Regions from separate parts of the Streptomyces sp. NPDC091272 genome, predicted to be linked through region 1. Evidence: predicted binding sites of a transcription regulator. Region 1 holds the regulator's gene; each other region holds the start of a gene.
What was found. Region 1 encodes HrcA, which represses chaperone genes, less so after heat shock. Its sites were predicted from a motif close to TTNGCACTCNGNNNNNCNGAGTGCNAA; they were not measured.
Positions count from the first base shown of each region.

Region 2: groES (co-chaperone GroES) is a predicted target of HrcA. The motif match lies at 3,394-3,420, and genes of this name have one in related genera.
Region 3: groL (chaperonin GroEL) is a predicted target of HrcA. The motif match lies at 3,210-3,236, and genes of this name have one in related genera.

Region 1 is NZ_JBIVVC010000005.1:232,769-239,248, forward strand. It holds gene ACIQM4_RS16715 (16S rRNA (uracil(1498)-N(3))-methyltransferase) at 1-489, opposite strand, end outside; gene ACIQM4_RS16720 (nitronate monooxygenase) at 486-1,583, opposite strand; gene dnaJ (molecular chaperone DnaJ) at 1,872-3,008, opposite strand; gene hrcA (heat-inducible transcriptional repressor HrcA) at 3,009-4,025, opposite strand; gene ACIQM4_RS16735 (MBL fold metallo-hydrolase) at 4,197-4,928, shown strand; gene ACIQM4_RS16740 (DUF3097 domain-containing protein) at 4,963-5,790, shown strand; gene hemW (radical SAM family heme chaperone HemW) at 6,024-6,480, opposite strand, start outside.
Region 2 is NZ_JBIVVC010000002.1:737,094-743,573, forward strand. It holds gene ACIQM4_RS08055 (hydroxyacid dehydrogenase) at 73-1,056, shown strand; gene groL (chaperonin GroEL) at 1,201-2,826, opposite strand; gene groES (co-chaperone GroES) at 2,940-3,248, opposite strand; gene ACIQM4_RS08070 (polysaccharide deacetylase family protein) at 3,550-4,548, opposite strand; gene ACIQM4_RS08075 (SAM-dependent methyltransferase) at 4,910-6,100, shown strand; gene ACIQM4_RS08080 (hypothetical protein) at 6,051-6,480, opposite strand, start outside.
Region 3 is NZ_JBIVVC010000004.1:150,491-156,970, forward strand. It holds gene ACIQM4_RS13800 (glucosyl-3-phosphoglycerate synthase) at 1-492, opposite strand, end outside; SAM riboswitch class I at 652-779, shown strand; gene thrC (threonine synthase) at 794-2,083, shown strand; gene ACIQM4_RS13810 (MoaD/ThiS family protein) at 2,116-2,391, shown strand; gene ACIQM4_RS13815 (cold-shock protein) at 2,805-3,008, shown strand; gene groL (chaperonin GroEL) at 3,400-5,022, shown strand; gene ACIQM4_RS13825 (nuclear transport factor 2 family protein) at 5,197-5,571, opposite strand; gene ACIQM4_RS13830 (TrpB-like pyridoxal phosphate-dependent enzyme) at 5,770-6,480, shown strand, end outside.

The DNA.
Region 1 (6,480 bases):
GGCCAGCAGCGCCGCCACCTGTTTGGTGCTCATGACGTCCGTGACCTCGGGGAAGCGGAGCCTGCGCGACTGCTTCCCGGCCTCCCGTGCGGTGGCCCGCCACTTGGCGAGGGACTTCGCGCCGCGCTCGCCCTTCCACTGCGTGATGCAGCGCGCCGCCTGCCAGGGCACCACCGCGTCGACCCCGGTCTCCGTCATGGTCTCGACGGCCACCTCACCACGATCGCCCTTGGGCAGGGCCTGCACGACGGTGAGACGCGGCCGGGGCTCTTCCTCGACGAGCGTTCCCGTCACCCGTACGACGAGCCGGTCCTTGCCCTCCGTGGCGGTGACGACGCCCTGGGCGCCGTTGCCCGACCCGTCCGCCAGGACGACCGCCTCGCCCTCCCGCAGCCGCCGTACGGACACCGCGTGGCGCCCCTCGGGGCCGTCCAGGACGTAACTGCCCTCCCGCGGCACGCTCTCCACCACGAACACCGGCGCCGTCATGTCCTCGTCCTCCTCGAAGCCGTGTCCGCCCACGCCGAGTCCGCCTCGGCCGCGAGCACCTGGACGAGCCGTCCGGCGGGCAGGTCCCGCGCCAGCCGGTGCCCCTGCCCCGCCCACAGCGCCATCCCCTGCGCGTCCCCCGCCCGCGCGGCCGCCCTGCGCAGCCCGGCGGTCAGGTGGTGGACCTCGGGGTACCCGGACGGGGCGTACGGGCCGTGCTCCCGCACGAACCGGTTGACCAGGCCCCGCGCGGGCCGGCCGGAGAACGCCCGGGTGAGTTCGGTCGTCGCGAACAAAGGGTTCTTCAGCGCCTTCTTGTGCATCGCGTGCGCCCCTGACTCCGGGCACGCCAAGAACGCCGTCCCCAGCTGCGCCGCGTCCGCGCCCGCCGCCCGGACGGCGGCGATCTGCGCGCCGCGCATCAGTCCGCCTGCGGCGATCAACGGCAGCTGCACCGTCTCGCGCACCTGGGTCACCAGCGACAGCAGTCCGAGTCCGGCGCTGCTGTCGCTCTGCGGGTCGTCCTGGTGCGTGCTGCGGTGCCCGCCCGCCTCGATGCCCTGCACGCACAGGGCGTCCGCGCCCGCCCACTCGGCGGCCTGCGCCTCTTCGGGGGTGGTGACGGTGACGACGGTGAACGTCCCCGCGTTGGCCAGGGCGTCGAGTTCGTCCCGTGAGGGGCAGCCGAACGCGAACGACACTACCGGCACCGGGTCGTCGACCAGGAGCGCCAGTTTGGCCTCGTACGCGTCGTCGGTGCCGTGCGCGTCGCCCTCGGCGATCGGCGTCCCGTACAAGGAGCTCTCACCGGCGAGCTGGCGGCGGTACCGGTCGACGGCCGCCGGGTCGGCGGCCGGCTGCGGCATGAACAGGTTGACCCCGAACGGCTCGCGGGTCAGCGCGCGCAGCTGCTCGATCTCCTCGTACATTCCCTCGGCGGTGCGGTAACCGGCCGCGAGGAAGCCGAGCCCGCCCGCGTCGCAGACGGCGGCCGCCAGTTCGGGACAGGAGACCCCGCCGGCCATGGGCGCCTGCACGATCCCCCGCCGGCACAGCTCCCCCAGCGCGGGCACCACCTGGGACTCAACAGACATGCCCGCATCGTTTCACGACCGGGCCGACCGGCCGAATCGGACCGGCGCGGAACAGTTCGGAGCGGCGAGGAACACTTTCTATCGGCGCGGAACAGTTCGGAGCGACGAGGAACAGTTCGTAACGGCGAGGAACAGTTCGCAGCGGTGAGGAACAGTTCTTAACGGCGCGGAACAGTTCGCAGCAGCGCAGAACAGTTCCTGACGGCGCAACGGCGCAGAACAGTTCTCAGCGGCGCAGAACAGTGGGGCCGGGCCACCCGGCCCGGCCCCACTGTCACTCCCCGGGACTCATCGCCCGTTGAACGCGTCCTTGAGCCGCGAGAACAGCCCCTGCTGTCCCGGCTGGAACTGACCCGTGGGGCGTTCCTCGCCGCGCAGCTTCGCGAGCTGGCGCAGCAGGTCCTCCTGGGCCGGGTCCAGCTTCGACGGCGTCAGCACCTCGACGTGCACGATCAGGTCACCGCGACCGCCCCCGCGCAGGTGCGTGACACCGCGCCCGTGCAACGGCACCGACTGGCCCGACTGCGTACCGGGCCTGATGTCGATGTCCTCGACCCCGTCGAGCGTCTCCAGCGGCACCTTGGTGCCGAGCGAGCCCGCCGTCATCGGGATGGTCACCGTGCAGTGCAGGTCGTCGCCGCGCCGCTGGAAGGTGGGGTGCGCCAGCTCGTGGATCTCCACGTAGAGGTCGCCCGCGGGGCCGCCGCCGGGGCCGACCTCGCCCTCGCCCGCCAGCTGGATGCGGGTGCCGTTGTCGACACCTGCCGGGATCTTCACCGTGAGCGTGCGGCGCGAGCGGACGCGGCCGTCGCCGGCGCACTCCGGGCACGGCGTCGGCACGACCGTACCGAAGCCCTGACACTGCGGGCAGGGCCGCGAGGTCATGACCTGGCCGAGGAAGGACCGGGTGACCTGCGAGACCTCACCGCGACCGCGGCACATGTCACAGGTCTGCGCGGAGGTGCCGGGGGCCGCGCCCTCGCCGCTGCAGGTCGTGCACACCACAGCGGTGTCGACCTGGATCTCCTTGGTGGTGCCGAAGGCCGCCTCGTTGAGGTCGATCTCCAGCCGGATCATCGCGTCCTGGCCGCGGCGGGTGCGCGAGCGGGGCCCGCGCTGGGACGCCGTACCGAAGAAGGCGTCCATGATGTCGGAGAAGTTTCCGAAACCACCCTGGCCGAAGCCACCTGCTCCGCCGCCGCCCGACTGGGACAGCGGGTCGCCGCCGAGGTCGTAGACCTGCTTCTTCTGCGGGTCCGACAACACCTCGTAGGCGGCGTTGATCTCCTTGAAGCGCTCCTGAGTCTTCGGATCCGGATTCACGTCCGGGTGAAGCTCACGCGCAAGACGCCTGAACGCCTTCTTGATTTCGTCCTGGGAAGCGTCGCGGCGCACGCCGAGTACGGCGTAATAGTCCGTGGCCACTTACGACTCCGCCAGGATCTGTCCGACGTAACGTGCCACTGCGCGTACCGCTCCCATCGTTCCGGGGTAGTCCATGCGGGTCGGTCCGACCACGCCTAGCTTGGCTACTGCCTCGTCGCCCGAACCGTAGCCGACTGCGACCACGGACGTGGAACTGAGTCCCTCGTGAGCATTCTCATGACCGATACGTACGGTCATGCCGGACTCCGTCGCCTCGCCGAGCAGCTTCAGCAGCACGACCTGCTCCTCCAGCGCCTCCAGCACGGGGCGGATGGTGAGCGGGAAGTCATGGCCGAAGCGGGTGAGATTGGCGGTTCCGCCGATCATCAGCCGTTCCTCGGTCTCCTCCACGAGCGTCTCCAGAAGGGTCGCGAGAACCGTCGCCACGGTTCCCCTGTCCTCCGGTTCGAACGACTCGGGAAGCTCCTGCACCAGTTGCGGCACGTCCGCGAACCTGCGGCCCACGACCCGGCTGTTGAGCCGTGCCCGCAGGTCCGCGAGGGACGTCTCGCCGAACGGCGCCGGACAGTCGATCATCCGTTGCTCGACCCGGCCGGTGTCGGTGATCAGCACCAGCATCAGCCGGGCGGGCGCCAGCGACAGCAGCTCCACGTGCCGCACCGTCGACCGCGTCAGTGACGGGTACTGCACGACGGCCACCTGCCGGGTCAGCTGCGCGAGCAGCCGCACCGTACGGGCGACGACGTCGTCGAGGTCGAGGGACGCGTCGAGGAAGTTCTGGATCGCCCGCCGCTCGGGCGTCGACAGGGGCTTGACCCCCGCCAGCCGGTCGACGAACAGCCGGTAGCCCTTGTCCGTGGGGATCCGCCCGGCGCTGGTGTGCGGCTGGGCGATGAACCCCTCGTCCTCCAGGGCCGCCATGTCGTTGCGGACGGTGGCCGGTGAGACACCGAGCTGATGCCGCTCGGTGAGGGCCTTGGAGCCGACGGGCTCCTCCGTGCCGACATAGTCCTGGACGATGGCGCGGAGCACTTCAAGTCTGCGTTCACTGAGCATCGCGCACACCTCCAAGCCGTGATGTTCCCCGGTGCGGACCGGGCGTACGGGGCTGGTGCCCCGCCACCGGCCTGGCACTCCCCGAGGGCGAGTGCCAGCCTTTACCCGGGTAAGTGTACGGCGGCGGGGCGCTTCCCGGGCAAGGGCGGCGGCTCACGCTAGCGTCACGGTATGGAGATGCGAACGGAAGAGGCGGGCTGGGAACGGCTCGCCCCCGGTGTCCACAGGCGCAGGCTGCCGGGCTGGGACGCGACGACCGGCCTGGTGGCGGGGGCGCACGGGGCGCTCCTGTACGACACCGGATCCTCCCTGCGCGAGGGCGCCGAGATCCGGATGCAGGCCGAGCGGATGCTCGGCCGCAGAGTGACACATCTCGCGCTCGGCCATCCCCACTTCGACCACGTGCTGGGCTCCGGGGTCTTCGCGGGGGTCGAGGTGTTCGCCGCCGCGGGCATGGACATCCTGCTCACCGCGCGGCGGGAGACCATCGCCGACGAAGCGGTACGCGAAGGGGTGGCGCCCGCCGCGGCGACCGAGGCGGCGCAGCTGCTGGCCGCCCCGCACCACCTGGTGTCCGACGAGCGGACCCTCGACCTGGGCGGCGGGCGCAGCGTCCTGTTCGCCAACCTGGGGCCCGCCCACAGCGGCCACGACCTCGTGGCCCTCGTCCCGGGCCTGGAGGGCGGTCCCGAGATCGTCTTCTGCGGTGACCTGGTGGAGGAGTCGGGCGAACCGCAGGCGGGCCCCGACGCGGTCGGCAGCCGGTGGCCGGCGGCGCTGGACCGGCTGCTGGCCCTGGGCGGCGAGCAGGCCCTGTACGTACCGGGGCACGGGGCGGTGGTGGACGCGTCGTTCGTACGGGCCCAACGCGACGCCCTCGCGCGCCGGTTCGAGGTCTCCTGACCGCACCTCACGCAGGTGTCGTAGCGTCTGACGCATGCGCAGCTACAGCCCCGACCTCACCCCGCCCTGGAAGAAGTCGACGCCCGCCCCCGAACTCCCCGCCGACCGCGACCTGGTGGTGGAAGAGGTGTCCACCGGCTTCTGCGGGGCGGTCGTCCGCACCGAGAAGACCGCCGAGGGCCCCACCGTCACCCTGGAGGACCGCTTCGGCAAGCAGCGGGTGTTCCCGATGACCGCGGCCGGCTTCCTGCACGAGGGCACGCCGGTGACGCTGGTACGGCCCGCGTCCGGGGCGGGCCCGGTGCGTCCCACCCGTACCGCTTCCGGGTCGCTCGCCGTCACCCACGCGCGGGCGCGCGTCGCGCGGGCGGGGCGCATCTATGTCGAGGGGCGGCACGACGCGGAACTCGTGGAGCGGGTGTGGGGCGACGACCTGCGCGTCGAGGGCGTCGTCGTCGAGTACCTGGAGGGCATCGACGACCTGCCGTCGATCGTCGCCGGGTTCGCCCCGGGGCCCGACGCACGACTGGGCGTCCTGGTCGACCACCTGGTACCGGGCTCCAAGGAGTCCCGGATCGCCGCACAGGTGACGGATGCCGACGTCCTGGTGGTCGGGCACCCGTACATCGACGTGTGGGAGGCGGTGAAGCCGTCCTCCGTCGGCATCGCGGCCTGGCCGCGGGTCCCCCGCGGGCAGGACTGGAAGACCGGCGTGTGCCGGGCACTGGGCTGGCCGGAGAACACCGGCGCCGCCTGGCAGCACATCCTGGGGCGGGTGCACACCTACCGGGACCTCCAGCCGGAACTGCTCGGCCGCGTCGAGGAACTGATCGACTTCGTGACGGCTCCCGAGGAGCCCTAGGACCGCTGAAGCACGGGCGGCGGACGGACGGGAGGGCGGGACCGCCCGTCGCCCCAGGGCGCCGCACGCGGCGCCCTCTCCGATCCGCCAGGCCCGGTGCTCGGCACCGCAGCGTCCCGTGCCGGGCGCCGCCAGGGCCGGTGTTCGGCGCCGCAGCGTCCCGTGCCGGGCGCCGTCAGGGCCCGGTGCTCGGCGCCGCAGCGTCCCGTGCCGGGCGCCGCCAGGCCCGGTGCTCAGTCGACCAGGTCCCGTACCACCGCGTCCGCAAGCAGCCGGCCGCGCAAGGTGAGCACCGCGCGGCCCTGCCTGTAAGGACCGTCCTCCAGGAGGCCGTCCCTTACCGCCTGCTCTGCGGCGGCCAGCCCGGCGGGCTTCAGCAGCGACAGCTCGCAGCCCTCGACCAGCCTGAGCTCCAGCAGGATCCGCTCGACCCTGCGGTCCTCGTCGAGCAGCACCTCACGCCCGGCCCCGGGGGACCGCCCGTCGCCCAGTGCCTGTGCGTACGCGCCCGGGTGCTTGACGTTCCACCACCGCACGCCGCCGACGTGGCTGTGCGCGCCGGGCCCGGCGCCCCACCAGTCCGCGCCGCGCCAGTACAGCTCGTTGTGCAGGCACCGGCCGGCCTGCGAGGTCGCCCAGTTGGACACCTCGTACCAGGAGAAGCCGGCCGCCGACAGCGCGGCCTCCGTC
Region 2 (6,480 bases), on a different contig from region 1:
GACAATTCCCCCGGCGTCCTGCGGGCCCCCGAGGGGGCCGCAGGTGACCGGCGGCCCGTGACCCTCCTCGCCATGGCCCCCGGCACCGCGGAGCGCCTGTTCAGCGACGGACAGCGCGCCCGCCTGGCCGCCATCGCCCGTACCGACCCGGAGCTGGTCGCCCACGACCTGCACGACCCCGGGTACGCCGCCGCGCTCGCCGACGCGGAGGTGCTGCTCACCTGCTGGGGCGCCACCCCGCTCACCCCCGAGGTACTGGCCCGCGCCCCGAAGCTCCGCGCCGTCGTGCACGCCGCCGGCTCCGTCAAGCACCACGTCACCGCCGCCTGCTGGGACCGTGGCCTGCTGGTCAGCGCCGCCGCCGGGGCCAACGCCCTGCCGGTCGCCGAGTACACGCTCGCCGCGATCCTCTTCGCGGGCAAGCAGGTGCACCGGGCGGCCCGCAGATACCGGGAGCTGGCCGGAGGCGACCACGACTGGCGCACCGAGCTGCACTCCTCGGGCAACTACCGCCGCACGGTGGGCATCGTCGGCGCCTCCCGGATCGGCCGGCGCGTCATCGAGCTGCTGCGCCCCTTCGACGTGCGGGTCCTGTTGTACGACCCGTACGTGAGCCGGACCGAGGCCGCCCTGCTCGGCGCGGAGCCGGTCGGGCTGACGGAACTCTGCGCCCGGAGCTCGATCGTCTCGGTGCACGCCCCGCAGCTGCCGGAGACCCGGCACATGATCGGCGCGGCCCAGCTGGCGGCGATGCCCGACGGGGCGACGCTGATCAACACCTCGCGGGGGTCCCTGGTGGACGAGGCGGCGCTGCTGCCGCACCTGCGGACCGGCCGGCTGGACGGTGTGCTCGACGTGACGGAGCCGGAGGTTCCGGTAGCCGGGTCACCGCTGTACGACCTGCCGAACGTACTGCTCACCCCGCACCTCGCGGGGTCCTTCGGGAACGAGTTGCACCGGATGGCGGAGCACGCCCTGGACGAGCTGGAGCGGTACGCGGACGGGACGCCGTTCACGGAGGCGGTGCACTCCGACGCGCTGGGGCACTCGGCGTAGGGCCCACCGCGGGGCCCGCGTCCGCGCCTGCGCCGCGTCCCCGTCCGCGTCACATCGGCGCCACACGCACCGAAGCCCGGCCCCCGCCGCGAAGGCGGGGGCCGGGCTTCAGGAGTGTGCGGTTACTGCCGGCTGAGCCTGGGCTCAGTGGGAGTGGCCGTGACCGCCGTGACCGGCCTCGGCCTCTTCCTCGGCCGGCTTCTCGACGACCAGGGTCTCGGTCGTGAGCAGCAGCGACGCGATGGAAGCGGCGTTCTCCAGGGCGGAGCGGGTGACCTTGACCGGGTCGATGACACCGGCCTTGACCAGGTCGCCGTACTCGCCGGTGGCGGCGTTGAAGCCCTGACCGGCGTCGAGGTCGGCGACCTTCGAGGTGATGACGTAACCCTCAAGGCCGGCGTTCTCGGCGATCCAGCGCAGCGGCTCGACGGCGGCGCGGCGGACGACCGCGACACCCGTGGCCTCGTCGCCGGTCTTGCCGAGGTTGCCCTCAAGGACCTTCACGGCGTGGACGAGCGCGGAGCCACCACCGGAGACGATGCCCTCCTCGACCGCGGCGCGGGTCGCGGAGATGGCGTCCTCCAGGCGGTGCTTCTTCTCCTTGAGCTCGACCTCGGTCGCGGCGCCGACCTTGATGACGCAGACGCCGCCGGCGAGCTTCGCCAGGCGCTCCTGCAGCTTCTCGCGGTCCCAGTCGGAGTCCGTGGACTCGATCTCGGCCTTGATCTGGTTGACGCGGCCCTTGACGTCCTCGGAGTTGCCCCCGCCGTCGACGATGACCGTGTCGTCCTTGGAGATCGTGACGCGGCGGGCGGTGCCCAGTACGTCAAGACCGGCCTGGTCGAGCTTGAGGCCGACCTCTTCGGCGATGACGGTGGCACCGGTGAGGGTGGCCATGTCACCGAGCATCGCCTTGCGGCGGTCGCCGAAGCCCGGGGCCTTGACGGCCACGGCGTTGAACGTGCCGCGGATCTTGTTGACGACGAGGGTGGAGAGCGCCTCGCCCTCGACGTCCTCGGCGATGATCAGCAGCGGCTTGGAGCCACCGGCCTGGATGACCTTCTCCAGGAGCGGCAGCAGGTCCTGGATCGAGCCGATCTTGCCCTGGTGGATCAGGATGTACGGGTCGTCGAGGACGGCCTCCATACGCTCCTGGTCGGTCACCATGTACGGCGAGAGGTAACCCTTGTCGAAGGCCATGCCCTCGGTGAAGTCGAGCTCCAGACCGAAGGTGTTGGACTCCTCGACGGTGATGACACCGTCCTTGCCGACCTTGTCCATCGCCTCGGCGATGAGCTCGCCGACCTGCTGGTCCTGCGCGGAGAGCGCGGCCACGGCGGCGATGTCGGACTTGTCGTCGATCGGACGGGCGGTGCTGAGGAGCTCCTCGGACACGGCCTTGACCGCGGCGTCGATGCCCTTCTTCAGGGCGGCCGGGGAAGCACCCGCGGCGACGTTGCGCAGACCCTCACGGACCAGCGCCTGGGCCAGCACGGTGGCGGTGGTCGTACCGTCACCCGCGATGTCGTTGGTCTTGGTCGCCACCTCCTTCACCAGCTGGGCGCCGAGGTTCTCGTACGGGTCGTCGAGCTCGACCTCACGCGCGATGGTGACACCGTCGTTGGTGATGGTCGGGGCGCCGAACTTCTTGTCGATGACGACGTTGCGGCCACGGGGGCCGATCGTCACCTTCACGGTGTCGGCAAGCTTGTTGACGCCGCGCTCAAGGGCGCGACGGGCGTCCTCGTCGAACTTCAGGATCTTCGCCATGGAGCTTTCTCAAGTCCTCTCGAAATACGAACTGCGCCCCTGGACGCCCGGCGTGTGAGCGGGGGCCAGGGGCGCAGAACAAATAATGCGGAAGTGGGTACTTCCCGGCTTGCTTACTTCTCGACGATGGCGAGAACGTCGCGGGCCGAGAGGACGAGGTACTCCTCGCCGCTGTACTTCACCTCGGTGCCGCCGTACTTGCTGTACAGCACCACGTCGCCGACGGTCACGTCGAGCGGAAGGCGCTCGCCGTTCTCGAACCGGCCCGGGCCCACTGCGAGGACGGTGCCCTCCTGGGGCTTCTCCTTCGCGGTGTCCGGGATGACCAGGCCAGAGGCCGTGGTCTGCTCGGCGTCGAGCGGCTGGACCACAATGCGGTCCTCAAGCGGCTTGATGGCAACCTTGGAGCTTGCGGTCGTCACGATCCGGTCTCCCCCTTCGGAGATCTCACGGGGTTAACAGTCTGGGGTGGCGACCAGGTGGATCCGTCGTCGCGGGTGCCGGACCTGCCCGTCGCTGTGTTGGCACTCTCCAGTGGTGAGTGCCAGTGCCGAGACTATGACGCGGTTAGCACTCGGTCAAGCGGAGTGCCAATTGAGGACACCCGGAAGTGGCCGAGTCAGCCACCGGACCGCATCCGGCCGTACGAAAGTACGAGCTACGCCCACCGATCCGGCCCGCACCCCGGGGCTGCCCCCCCCCCCCGGCCCCCCAGCCCCCTCCTCACACGTAGTCCTCCAGCTTGGCCACGGCGTAGCCCTTGGCGGTGATCGTCTTCATGACGCGTCGGATCATGTCGGGCATGGAGCCCTTCCAGTCGCCCTTCCCGCGGAAATGGGTCAGCACGATGTCCCCCGGGTGCAGGTCCTTGTCCCACTCCCGCCACTCCATGTGGTCCGGGAAGGCCTCCGCCGCCCACAGCGGGACCGCCTTCACACCGCAGGACTTGGCGGCGATGAGGGTGTCCTTGTTGTAGTTGCCGTACGGCGGGCGGAAGAGCGGGGGCCGCTTGCCGTAGCGCTTCTCGATGTTGGACTGCTGGTCGCAGATCTCGCGCTTCTGCTCGTCGTACGAAAGGCCGGGCAGGTACGGGTGGTTGAGGGTGTGGTTGTGCAGGGCGACACCCTTGCCCTGCATCTTCTTGAAGTACGCGTAGTCCTCCTTCACCAGGTAGTCGGAGAGGAACGCGCTGTACGGGATCTTCAGCTCGTCCATCATCCGGATCAGTTCGGGGTCCTTCTCCGCGCCGTCGTCGATGGTCAGGAAGACGACCCGGTCCTTCACCGGCACGGTCGTGAAGACGGGTGGCAGCCCCTCGGAGACCTGCCCGTCCACCTCGAAACCCGGCCGGGCCTTGATCTTCGGCTTGACGCTGGGCGGCGGGGGCACGGCCAGGGGCGGTTGCACCAGTCCCCACCGCTTGGCCGCCACCACCCTTGCCGCCTGCGCCGCCTTGGCCGCGGCCCGCTGCTGCCGCAGTCGCTCGGCGGGCGAGAGCAGCGCGCCGGCCGCGCCGTCCACCTGCTTGCGTCCCTCCCCCTGCTCCTTCCCGACGACGGACTCGCCCCGTCCACCCGCCTCCTCCTCGGCCGGGGTCGCGCACCCCGAGGCGATCGCGGCCGTCACCAGAACCGCTACCGCCATCGTGCACCGTCTACGCCCGACTGCTCCCGAGTTGTTCACAGAGAGCCCTCTTTCTTCCTTTTGTCGTACAAGTCGTATGGCGCCGCATCCTGTCAGCGGGGGGCGGCGAGAGACGGACGACACCGCGAGGGCGGGCGCGCGGTCGCCCGGCTGGCCCACAAGGAGCCGGTCCCGCGGCAGGGCCGGGGGCTCTCAGCCACCCCACGGCCGCGCGGAACCCGCGGCAGGGCCGGGGCTCTCAGCCACCCCACGGCCGCGCGAAACCCGGGCCAGGCGTACGGCTCGCGCGAGCTGGACCACAATGGACCGGGTGACGAAGCATCCCGGCCGCCCCACCGACGCCGAAGCCGCCGCGGGCGCCCACGCAGACGCCCCCGCCCTCCCCGACGCACCGGACGCCACCCCCGACGCGACGGACGCCCAGTCCGACGACCCCGCCCTGGCCCCCCTGCTCGCCCTGCTCACCCCCGAGGGCCAGGCCCTCCTCGACGAGTTGCGGGACTACGACCCCGCCCACGCCCTGGCGCTCGCGACCCGGCTCCGGCGCGACCACCCGGCCGAGCTGGTGTCGGCCGCGCTCGCGCAGGCCCGGTTGCGGCAGCGCGCGGCGGTGAAGTTCGGCGCCGAGGACGCCCACCGGATGTACTTCACGCCCAACGGGGTCGAGCAGTCGACCCGTAAGTCCGTCGGCGAGTACCGCGCGGCCCGCTTCCGTACGATCGTGCCCCCGTCGACCCCCCAGGTCCTCGACCTGTGCGGCGGCGTCGGCGGCGACGCCCTCGCCATGGCCCGCGCGGGCCTGTCCGTCACCGCCGTCGACCTCGACCCCGCCACCTGCCTCGCCGCCCGCGCCAACGCACGGGCCCTGCTCCCCGACCCGTCCGTGCTGTCCGTCGTACGGGCAGACGTCCTCACCTACGACCTCACCGGCGCACGGTCCCTCTTCATCGACCCCGCCCGCAGGTCCGGCGCGCGCGGCCGGATCTTCGACCCCGAGGCGTACTCCCCGCCGCTCTCCTTCTCCGTCGCGGCGGTACGCCAGGTCGGCACGGGCGCCATCAAGATCGCCCCCGGAATCCCCCACGAGCTCGTCCCCGACGACTTCGAGGCCGAGTGGATCTCCGACAACGGCGATGTGAAGGAAGCGGTGCTCTGGCACGCGCCCGCGGCCACGGCCGTCACCGCGGGAGCCCGCCGCGCCACCCTCCTCCCGTCCGGCGCCACCCTCGTCGGCCGCGGCCTGCCCAACCCCGACGTCCGCGAGGTCGGCCGCTACCTCTACGAACCCGACGGCGCCGTCATCCGCGCCCACCTCGTCGCCGAGGTCGCGGCGGACCTCGACGGCGGTCTGATCGACGAGACGATCGCCTACATCACCGCCGACGAACGACGCCCCACCCCGTACGCCACTGCGTACGAGATCACCGATCAACTCCCCTTCGGCATGAAGAAACTGAAGGCACTTCTGCGGGAGCGCGAGGTCGGCGTCCTCACCGTGAAGAAGCGCGGCTCGGCGGTCGAACCCGAAGAACTCCGCAAGAAGATGAAGCTCTCCGGCAAGAACTCCACGACCGTCTTCCTCACCCGCGTCGCAGGCGCCCCCACCATGCTGCTCGGCCACCCGGTCTGAACGCCGCCCGCCCGCGCGGCACCCGGACCGCCCACCGGTAGTGACCCACCGCCTTCATCGTCCCCAGCAGTCCCACCACCCACAGCGCGAGGCCAAGACCGATGAAGAAGGCCGCGTCGGCGTACGTCGACGTTCCCGGGCGGGCGCTCGCCGCGTAGCCGAGCGAGGTCACCAGGCCCACCGCCGCGAGCACGAAGGAAGGGAGCAGCCAGCCCAGGCTCCGGGCCGGGGTGGCCAATCCGGCGTCCACCGCCGGGTCCTGCCCCAACTCACCCCAGGCGTGCAACCGTTCGCGTATCGTGCGGTCGCGCCGCACCCCCAGCCACAGCAGGATCACCGCGGGTACGAGCCCCCCGATGCCCAGCACGAGAAAGATCCCA
Region 3 (6,480 bases), on a different contig from region 1:
GTACGTCGCCTTGACGAACTGCACGTCCGGTTCGGTCAGCAGCGGGCCCACGATCCCCGACACGAACGAGGGGTCGAACTCCCGCAGGTCCGCGTCCACGAAGCAGATCACGTCACCCCGGGTCACCAGCAGCGAGCGCCACAGCACCTCGCCCTTGCCGCGCAGCGCCGGTACGCGGGGCAGGATGTCGTCCCGGTGCACCACCCGCGCCCCGGCCGCCGCCGCGGCCCGTGCCGTGCCGTCCTTGGAACCCGAGTCGACCACCACCAGCTCGTCCACCAGGGGCACGCCCCGGCCGCCCGCCTCCGGGCCCATCAGGTCCGTGCGGATCGCGGCCACGATCGCCCCGACCGTCGCCTCCTCGTCGAGCGCGGGCAGGACGACGCTGACGGTGGTGCCCCTGGCCGCCTTCGCGGCGAGCAGCCGCTCCAGCGGCCGGTCGGCAGCGGTCCAGGACCGCGTGCCCAGCCAGCGCTCCACCTCTTCCAGCACGCCCGTCACTCCCGACTCTGTGATCTATCTCGCGGTCCGGACGTCTGGCACACCCGTCCGGGGGTTCGGTTACAGTCTTGAACAACGCGGACGACCGGCGCATGTCGGGGTCTGTCCGCACACAAACACCCGGGCCGTCCACGGCACCCGGAGTCATAGCGCTCATCCAGAGGGACAGAGGGAAACGGCCCGTTGAAGTCCCGGCAACCCCCCGGCCGACCGCGAGGTCAGGTCAGGAAGGTGCCAATTCCGTCTCGTGGCGAAAGCCGTCGCGGGGAAGATGAGGAAGGACCTCGCCATCATGGCTGTGCAGACCACAGAAACCGCAACGACCTCCACCGTCGACCTGGGCCCCGCCGCCGCCCTCTCCTGCCGCGAGTGCGGCGAGCGCTTCGAGCTCGGCCCGATCTTCGCCTGCCAGCTGTGTTTCGGACCGCTGGAAGTGGCGTACGACCTTCCCACCGCCGGCGCCGAGGAGCTCAAGAAGCGCATCGCGGCCGGCCCGGAGAACATCTGGCGCTACGCGCCCCTGCTGCCCGTCCCCGCCGACGTGGCCACCAAGCCCAGCCTGAACCCCGGCTTCACCAAGCTGGTCAAGGCGGACAACCTGGCCCGCGAGCTGGGTGTCACCGGCGGCCTGTACGTCAAGGACGACTCCGGCAACCCGACGCACTCCTTCAAGGACCGCGTCGTCGCGATCGCCGTCGAGGCCGCCCGCGCCTTCGGCTTCACCACCCTCTCCTGCTCCTCCACGGGCAACCTGGCGGGCGCGGTGGGCGCCGCCGCGGCCCGCGCCGGGTTCCGCTCCTGCGTCTTCATCCCGCACGACCTGGAGCAGGGCAAGGTCGTCATGGCCGCCGTGTACGGGGGCGAGCTGGTCGGCATCGAGGGCAACTACGACGACGTGAACCGGTTCTGCTCCGAGCTCATCGGCGACCCGCTCGGCGAGGGCTGGGGCTTCGTCAACGTCAACCTGCGTCCGTACTACGGCGAGGGTTCCAAGACCCTCGCGTACGAGATCTGCGAGCAGCTCGGCTGGCGGCTGCCCGACCAGCTGGTCATCCCGATCGCCTCCGGGTCCCAGCTCACGAAGATCGACAAGGGGCTCCAGGAGCTGATCAAGCTCGGCCTGGTCGAGGACAAGCCGTACAAGATCTTCGGCGCCCAGGCGGAGGGCTGCTCGCCGGTCTCCACCGCGTACAAGGCCGGTCACGACGTCGTGCGCCCGCAGAAGCCGAACACCATCGCCAAGTCCCTGGCCATCGGCAACCCGGCGGACGGCCCGTACGTCCTGGACATCGCCCGTCGCACCGGTGGCGCCGTCGAGGACGTGAACGACGAGCAGGTCGTCGACGCGATCAAGCTGCTGGCCCGTACGGAGGGCATCTTCGCGGAGACCGCGGGCGGTGTGACCGTCGGCGTCACGAAGAAGCTCATCGAGGCGGGGCTGCTGGACCCGGCGCTGACCACCGTCGTGCTCAACACCGGTGACGGCCTCAAGACGCTGGACGCGGTGGCCCCGACCACCGGCCCCTCCGCGACCATCCGCCCGAGCCTGGACGCGTTCCGCGGCGCCGGCCTGGCACGCTGAACCCCTCACGTACGCAAGGAAGGCTGAACACCATGAGCGTCAAGGTCCGCATCCCCACCATCCTCCGCACGTACACCGGCGGTGAGTCCGAGGTGGCCGCCGAGGGTGCGACCCTCGCCGAGGTCATCGCCGACCTGGAGAAGAACCACACCGGCATCGCCGCCCGCGTCCTGGACGACACGGGCAAGCTGCGCCGGTTCGTGAACGTGTACGTGAACGACGACGACGTGCGCTTCGAGAGCGGCCTGGAGACGGCCACGCCGGACGGCGCGGGCGTCTCGATCATCCCGGCCGTCGCCGGCGGCTGAGCCCCGAAAGCTCCCCGCGCCAACGGAAGTTGCCCCCTTCGCTCACAAGCGGAGGGGGCAATTCCGTAGGGTTGAAAGGAGTAGAGTAGGGGAAGCCCCGCTCTCCGCCTTTGCCTCGCGCATATGAGAACGCGAGAAGATGCGTGCCGCGTGTTCGAGCCTTTTGCCGCCGAAGCGCACGCTATGTCCGGCCCGACTTGACCTGGAATTGCGTCAGTTGACCGTTCCGTGCGTTCAGGCCTACCCAGAATTCTCGTCCGATTGACCTGTTGCAGAGGGCAGTTGGGCGGATACATTCAGCCGCGGTCGACGCGCTTCGGCGCACACCAGCCGCGTTCCTTCTCGCGGGTGGGGTCTGACCCGGGGTCGCGAAGTGCGGCACCGCGTAAGGGCCAGTAATAGGGGAGTTAGGCATGGCTCAGGGCACCGTCAAGTGGTTCAACGCGGAGAAGGGGTACGGCTTCATCGCGGTCGACGGTGGTGCGGATGTATTCGTCCACTACAGCGCGATCCAGATGGACGGCTACCGCACCCTTGAAGAGGGTCAGCGAGTCGAATTCGAGATCTCGCAGGGCCAGAAGGGTCCGCAGGCGGACATGGTCAAGCTCGCCGTCTGATCCCGGCGCGATCGGCCACCGACGCACTCACCAGCACTCACGCACGCAGGGCCCGTACCCCGTCACCGGGGTACGGGCCCTCCGTGCTTGGCTGCGGCGGCGCGCGGGCGGCGCCCACCCGGACGGGCCTCTGCGTGCGCGCGCCCTCACCATCTGTGGTATCCGCTTGCACTCGCATGGGTCGAGTGCTAATCATTGGCGTTAGCACTCTCCCAGTGAGAGTGACAGAACTTGGACCAGGTTCGGTGAGGCCGAGTGGTGTCGGGGTAAGGGATCCCGGGCATCGCGAGGCCGTCCGTCGCGGGCGCCGAATCGTACGGTCCGGAGCAATCCTCCCCCAAGCTCTTGAGGAGCAGGGGGTGCCCCCGACGTCCTGGGAGGACCACTTCACATGGCCAAGATCATCGCGTTCGACGAGGAGGCCCGGCGCGGCCTCGAGCGTGGCATGAACCAGCTCGCCGACGCTGTCAAGGTCACCCTTGGCCCCAAGGGCCGCAACGTCGTCCTTGAGAAGAAGTGGGGCGCCCCCACGATCACCAACGACGGCGTCTCCATCGCCAAGGAGATCGAGCTCGAGGACCCGTACGAGAAGATCGGCGCCGAGCTCGTCAAGGAGGTCGCGAAGAAGACGGACGACGTCGCCGGTGACGGCACGACGACCGCGACCGTCCTCGCGCAGGCGCTGGTCCGTGAGGGCCTTCGTAACGTCGCCGCGGGTGCCAACCCGATGGCCCTGAAGCGTGGCATCGAGAAGGCCGTCGAGGCCGTCTCCGGCGCCCTTCTGGAGCAGGCGAAGGAGGTCGAGACCAAGGAGCAGATCGCCTCGACCGCCTCCATCTCCGCCGCCGACACCCAGATCGGCGAGCTCATCGCCGAGGCCATGGACAAGGTCGGCAAGGAAGGCGTCATCACGGTCGAGGAGTCGCAGACCTTCGGCCTGGAGCTTGAGCTCACCGAGGGCATGCGCTTCGACAAGGGCTACATCTCGGCGTACTTCGCGACCGACATGGAGCGCATGGAGTCGGCGCTCGAGGACCCGTACATCCTCATCGTCAACTCGAAGATCGGCAACGTGAAGGACCTCCTTCCGCTGCTGGAGAAGGTCATGCAGTCCGGCAAGCCGCTGCTGATCATCGCCGAGGACGTCGAGGGCGAGGCGCTCTCCACCCTGGTCGTGAACAAGATCCGTGGCACGTTCAAGTCCGTCGCCGTCAAGGCCCCGGGCTTCGGCGACCGCCGCAAGGCCATGCTGAACGACATCGCCATCCTCACCGGCGGCACGGTCATCTCCGAGGAGGTCGGCCTCAAGCTGGAGAACGCCGGTCTCGACCTGCTCGGCCGCGCCCGCAAGGTCGTCATCACCAAGGACGAGACGACCATCGTCGACGGTGCCGGTGACAGCGAGCAGGTCCAGGGCCGCGTCAACCAGATCCGCGCCGAGATCGAGAACAGCGACTCGGACTACGACCGCGAGAAGCTCCAGGAGCGCCTGGCGAAGCTGGCCGGCGGCGTGGCCGTCATCAAGGCCGGTGCCGCCACCGAGGTCGAGCTCAAGGAGCGCAAGCACCGCATCGAGGACGCCGTCCGCAACGCGAAGGCGGCCGTCGAAGAGGGCATCGTCGCCGGTGGTGGCGTCGCCCTCCTCCAGGCCTCGGCCGTCTTCGAGAAGCTGGAGCTCACGGGCGACGAGGCGACCGGCGCCAACGCCGTGAAGCTCGCGCTGGAGGCCCCGCTCAAGCAGATCGCCGTCAACGGTGGTCTTGAGGGTGGCGTCGTCGTGGAGAAGGTCCGCAACCTGCCCATCGGTCACGGCCTGAACGCCGCCACCGGTGAGTACGTCGACATGATCGCCGAGGGCATCCTGGACCCGGCGAAGGTCACGCGCTCCGCCCTCCAGAACGCCGCGTCGATCGCCGCGCTGTTCCTCACCACCGAGGCCGTCATCGCCGACAAGCCCGAGAAGGCCGGCGCTGCCGCCCCGGGTGGCATGCCGGGCGGAGACATGGACTTCTAGTCCGCGTCTTACTCCCGCCGGCCTCGCCGGCAGCAGTACGTACGGCCCACCGGGGCGGTACCCCTTCGGGGGTGCCGCCCCGGTGGCGTACCCGGGACCGCAGTCCCGGGTGCCGTGCTGTCAGGCCGCCCGGGGCGTTCCGTCGGACCGTGCCGGGCCCGCGCGCCCACGGCGCTACCGCCTCGCCGTGGCCTGGTGGGCCAGCAGCCGCCACTGCCCGTGGACCCGGACCCACACGCCCAGCGTCCGGTTGGCCAGCTCCCTGGGCGTCCCGCCCGCCGTCATGTCCACGGACGCGGCGCCGGTCACCACGGCGGTGTCACCGACCACGGTGACGCTGTCCGTGCGGTGCTCGATGCGGTGGTAGACGAAGAAGGCGCTCTCGCACTTCGCGAGGAACGAGTCGAGCGTGTCCACGTTCCCGCTCGAATGCGTGTAGGTGAGCCCGGGATGCGCGAGTTCCCTGAACCCGGCCAGGTCGCCCGACACGATCGCCCGGAAGCGCCGGCTCTCCCCCTCGCGTACGGCGCCCTCGTCTCCCGCGGCCATGTCCGCCCCCTCCACCTCGCCCAACTCCCGTCCCCAGCCAGTGTGGTGGGCCGCGGCGCGAGAGTCCTGCCCCTATCGGCCTAGTCCGATGTGGGGAGTGCGATTTCGCCTGTCAGGCACAAAAGGTGAGGCTGTCCGACATTCCGCACTCATACGATCCGTCGTAGGAATGGCCCGGCCCCTCGAAGGGAACCAACGGTGTTGAAGCGAGTCCTGCTCTCCGAGAACGATCTGCCCGACCGCTGGTACAACATCCTCCCCGACCTGCCCGCACCCCTGCCCGGCCCGCTCAACCCGATGACGATGGCCCCGCTGCAACCCGGCGACCTGGCGGACCTGCTCCCGCGCAAGGTGATCGAGGACGAGTTCACCCGGGAGCGCTGGGTGGAGATACCGGACAGGGTGCGCGAGGTCTACAAGATCTGGCGACCCTCCCCGCTGGTCCGCGCCGAACGGCTGGAACGCGCGCTCGACACCCCGGCCCACATCTACTTCAAGTACGAGGGCGTGTCCCCCTCGGGCTCCCACAAGCCGAACACCGCGGTCGTCCAGGCGTACTACGCGGCCGAGGAGGGCGTACGGAGGCTGACGACGGAGACCGGGGCGGGGCAGTGGGGATCGGCGCTGTCGTTCGCCGGCGCGCTGTTCGGGCTTGAGGTCAACGTCTACATGGTCAAGGCCTCGTTCGAGCAGAAGCCCTACCGCAAGTCGCTCATGCGCAGCTGGGGCGCCGAGGTCTTCGCCTCACCCACCGAGCGCACCGAGGCCGGGCGCGCGATCCTCGCCAAGGACCCGGATTCCCTGGGGTCCATCGGCATCGCCATCAGCGAGGCCGTGGCGGACGCGCTGAGCCGGGACGACACCAAGTTCGCGCTGGGCTCCATCATGAACAACGTGCTGCTGCACCAG